Regions from separate parts of the Lelliottia jeotgali genome, predicted to be linked through region 1. Evidence: predicted binding sites of a transcription regulator. Region 1 holds the regulator's gene; the other holds the start of a gene.

Evidence for each region. Region 1 encodes sigma-54, which starts transcription at its own class of promoters, with help from an activator protein. Its sites were predicted from a motif close to GTTGGCACANNTTTCGCTNT; they were not measured.
Region 2: a site for sigma-54 is predicted at 1,186-1,205, ahead of glnA (glutamate--ammonia ligase). Genes of this name have one in related genera too.

What each region holds. Positions count from the first base shown of each region.
Region 1 is NZ_JAENMQ010000009.1:82,656-85,131, forward strand. It holds gene ptsN (PTS IIA-like nitrogen regulatory protein PtsN) at 1-145, opposite strand, end outside; gene hpf (ribosome hibernation promoting factor) at 228-515, opposite strand; gene rpoN (RNA polymerase factor sigma-54) at 538-1,971, opposite strand; gene lptB (LPS export ABC transporter ATP-binding protein) at 2,019-2,476, opposite strand, start outside.
Region 2 is NZ_JAENMQ010000016.1:97,399-99,874, forward strand. It holds gene typA (ribosome-dependent GTPase TypA) at 1-913, opposite strand, end outside; gene glnA (glutamate--ammonia ligase) at 1,303-2,476, shown strand, end outside.

The DNA.
Region 1 (2,476 bases):
CCTGAGGCGGCAGGCTTAACTGTTTTGCAGCCAGTTCACTGATAATTTCCAGAGCCCGTTTTTTGCTCTGACAGTGAACGCCACTGCGGGTACATTCCTGGTTAAGGACACTACTCAATTGAAGCGAGGAATCGTTGTTCATCATAATTTCACCTAAGCGCTAACTGTACAAATGGCCTGTTGTGTTTCACAACAGGCCGCCCTGCACCCGTTAACTGCCCGGACAATTAGTGTTGTTTCAGTTTATCTTTATGTTTATTAAGCTGTCGTGCCAACTTGTCAATCAAGCCGTCGATAGCCGCATACATGTCTTGCCCTTCCGCACTGGCATGGATTTCACCCCCGTTTATATGCAGGGTTGCATCCGAGATATGAGTCACTTTCTCCACTTTCAACACAATGTAGACCTGATTGATCCTCTCGAAATACTGTTCAAGCTTGGCGAATTTCGTATTCACAAAATCGCGTAAGGCTTCAGTGATCTCGACGTTGTGTCCTGTGATGTTGAGCTGCATAGTGTCTTCCTTATCAGTTGGGTCAAACCAGTTGTTTACGCTGGTTAGACGGCGGAATGGATAAAGACTCTCGATACTTCGCAACAGTTCGACGTGCCACCATAATACCCTGGTCGGACAGCATGGTGGTTAACTTACTGTCACTCAGTGGCTTCGCGGGGTTTTCCGCTGCGATCAACTTCTTCACCAGTGCTCGAATAGCCGTTGACGAGGCTTCGCCGCCGCCTTCGGTATTCACATGGCTGGAGAAGAAATACTTAAGCTCAAAAATGCCGCGCGGGCTGTGCAGATACTTCTGCGTGGTCACGCGCGAAATGGTCGATTCGTGCATCTCAACGGCCTGGGCGATATCCGCCAGCACCATCGGTTTCATAAACTCTTCGCCCTTTTCAAAAAACGCCTGCTGCTGTTCCACAATACAGCGACTGACACGTAGCAACGTATCATTTCGGCTCTCAAGGCTTTTGATCAGCCATCGCGCTTCCTGAAGATTGCTACGAATATATTGATTGTCGGAGTCGTTGCGCACGCTGGTGCACATGGAGGCGTACTGCTGATTAATTTGCAGGCGAGGAATGCTGTCGGAGTTCAGTTCTACCGTCCAGCGTTCGTTGTGCTTTCTGACCAGAACGTCAGGAATCACGTATTCAGGTTCGCTGGTCTGGATAGATTGTCCGGGGCGTGGGTCAAGCGACTGAATCAGATTGACCGCCTCTTTCAACACGTCCTCTTTGAGGCGCGTGACACGCATCAGGGATCGGAAATCATGATTCGCCAGCAGATCTAAATGTTCGCTGATGATCAGTCGGGCTTCATCAATCCACGGTGTTTCTTTTGCAAATTGTGAAAGTTGGATCAACAGGCAATCACGCAGATCTTTTGCCGCCACGCCGACCGGGTCAAAACGTTGGATGCGTTTCAGAACCGCTTCGATCTCATCAAGATCGATATCGCCGTTGCCGACGCTCTCAAGAATGTCTTCCAGAGAGACGGTCAAATAGCCCGTATCATCCACGGCATCCACAATGGAGGTGGCAATCGCGCGATCGGTTTCGGTGAAAGGCGTGAGCTCCACCTGCCACATCAGGTAATCCTGTAACGACTGGGTGGTTTCGCCCTGATAAACCGGAAGTTCGTCATCCTGGTAATCAGCACGTGTGCCGGAAGGGGTTCCGGCGGTGTAGATTTCATCCCAGCTGGCGTCTAACGGTAACTCGTCCGGCATCTCTTTTTGTTCGAGAGCATCTGCCGTATCAAGGGATTCGGTGTCCTGCTTTTCCTGGGTATCTACCTCGTCATGAAGATCGGTTTGCTCCAGCAGAGGATTGCTGTCCAGCGCTTGCTGGAGTTCCTGCTGAAGTTCTAACGTGGACAACTGCAACAGACGGATCGCCTGTTGTAGCTGTGGCGTCATCGCCAGTTGCTGGCTGAGCCTTAATTGCAAACCTTGCTTCATGTTCAGAGCGTTTTTCCCCGCTTTGGCGTGACTTAACCTCTACCCTATCAGAGTCTGAAGTCTTCCCCAAGGTACACACGCTTCACATGCTCGTCTTCGAGAATTTCTAACGGAGTGCCGTGGGCGATTAAATGGCCCTGGCTGACGATATAAGCACGTTCACAAACCGCCAACGTTTCACGTACGTTGTGGTCAGTGATGAGCACTCCGAGGCCGCTGTCGCGCAAATGCTCGATAATACGCTTGATGTCGATAACGGAGATTGGATCGACGCCCGCAAAAGGTTCATCCAGCAGGATAAATTTCGGATTTGCTGCCAGGGCACGGGCTATTTCGACGCGGCGGCGTTCACCACCGGAAAGGGCCTGGCCCAGGCTGTCGCGTAAATGTTCGATGTGGAACTCTTCCATCAGCTCATTTGCACGATCCTGACGCTGCTCAGAGGTCAAATCGTCACGGATTTGCAGAACCGCCATCAGGTTGTCGAACACGCTCAGGCGGCGGA
Region 2 (2,476 bases), on a different contig from region 1:
CATCGACAGACAGCGCTGGCAGTGCTTCGACGTTTTGCGGATCGCAAAGGGTGTCGGAGATGTTCAGCTCGCCCAGACCGGTGATCGCGATGATGTCGCCAGCTTCGGCTTCGGTGGATTCAATACGCTCCAGACCGAGGTGAGTCAGAACTTTGCCGACTTTACCGTTGCGGGTTTTACCTTCGCTGTCGATAACAGTGATCTGCTGGTTAGGCTTCACTTTACCGCGCTTGATGCGACCGATACCGATTACGCCAACGTAGTTGTTGTAATCCAGCTGGGAGATCTGCATCTGGAACGGACCATCGAGGTCAACGCTTGGTGCTTTAACGTGGTCAACAATCGCCTGGTACAGCGGGGTCATGTCTTCCGCCATATCAGTGTGATCGTTGCCCGCGATACCCATCAATGCTGATGCATAGATGATTGGGAAGTCGAGCTGCTCGTCGCTCGCATCCAGGTTTACGAACAGGTCAAACACCTGATCCACAACCCAGTCAGGACGCGCGCCAGGACGGTCAACTTTGTTGATAACCACGATTGGCTTCAAACCATGGGCAAATGCCTTTTTGGTTACGAAGCGCGTCTGCGGCATTGGGCCATCCATTGCGTCAACGACCAGCAGAACGGAGTCTACCATGGACATTACACGTTCAACTTCACCACCGAAGTCGGCGTGGCCTGGGGTATCAACGATGTTGATACGGTAGTCATTCCATTTGATAGCGGTGTTTTTAGCGAGGATGGTAATCCCACGCTCTTTCTCCAAATCGTTGGAGTCCATCACGCGTTCGGTGGCTTCAGCACGATCATTACTGAAGGTACCGGATTGCTGCAGCAGCTTATCAACCAGGGTAGTTTTACCATGGTCAACGTGCGCGATGATGGCGATATTACGCAGATTTTCGATCACAACTTTGCCTCAGGCATTTAGAAATAGCGCGTTATTGTACACGGATTAATCGCAGGACTAAACAGGATCACAAACATCCTCCGCAAACAAGTATCGCAGAGTTGCTTTGTGACCGCTTTCACGCAGCGTAAAAAGTGCACTTTAACGAAAATTGCACCAATATGGTGCTCAATGTTCACAATGAAGCACTATACTGGTGCAAGATGACTTTCGTGGTGCAGTTCATTTGCACTATGACGTGCATGATAACGCCTTTTTGGGGTGATTTAAAAGTTGGCACAGATTTCGCTTTATAAAAATACGGCAAAAACATGGCGACCACGCCAGCCTTAAACAGAATTGAAGACCTCGTTACCACGACGACAATGACCAATCCGGGAGAGTTAAGTATGTCCGCTGAACACGTTTTGACGATGCTGAACGAACACGAAGTGAAGTTTGTTGATCTGCGCTTCACCGATACCAAAGGCAAAGAACAGCACGTCACAATTCCTGCTCATCAGGTAAATGCCGAATTCTTCGAAGAAGGCAAAATGTTTGACGGCTCCTCAATCGGCGGCTGGAAAGGCATCAACGAATCCGACATGGTTCTGATGCCAGACGCAACCACTGCGCTCATTGACCCGTTCTACGAAGAGTCTACCCTGATTATCCGTTGCGACATCCTTGAGCCAGGCACGCTGCAGGGCTACGACCGCGACCCACGCTCCATCGCTAAACGCGCTGAAGAGTACCTGCGTTCTACCGGCATCGCGGACACCGTGCTGTTCGGGCCAGAGCCAGAGTTCTTCCTGTTTGACGACATCCGCTTTGGTGCGTCTATCTCCGGTTCCCACGTGGCTATCGACGATATCGAAGGCGCATGGAACTCCTCCACCAAATACGAAGGTGGTAACAAAGGTCACCGTCCAGGCGTGAAAGGCGGTTACTTCCCGGTTCCTCCGGTCGATTCTTCACAGGACATTCGTTCTACCATGTGTCTGATCATGGAAGAGATGGGCCTGGTGGTTGAAGCGCATCACCACGAAGTGGCGACAGCCGGTCAGAACGAAATCGCAACCCGCTTTAACACCATGACCAAAAAAGCGGATGAGATTCAGATCTACAAATATGTGGTTCACAACGTTGCCCACCGCTTCGGCAAAACCGCGACCTTCATGCCAAAACCGATGTTCGGCGATAACGGTTCCGGTATGCACTGCCACATGTCTCTGTCCAAGAACGGTACCAACCTGTTCTCAGGCGACAAATATGCGGGTCTGTCTGAGCAGGCGCTGTTCTACATCGGTGGTGTTATCAAACACGCTAAAGCGATCAACGCCCTGGCGAACCCAACCACCAACTCTTACAAGCGTCTGGTCCCAGGCTACGAAGCGCCTGTTATGCTGGCTTACTCTGCCCGTAACCGTTCTGCTTCTATCCGTATCCCAGTGGTTGCGTCTCCAAAAGCGCGTCGTATCGAAGTGCGCTTCCCGGACCCAGCGGCTAACCCATACCTGTGCTTCGCAGCGCTGCTGATGGCGGGTCTTGACGGTATTAAGAACAAGATCCACCCAGGCGAAG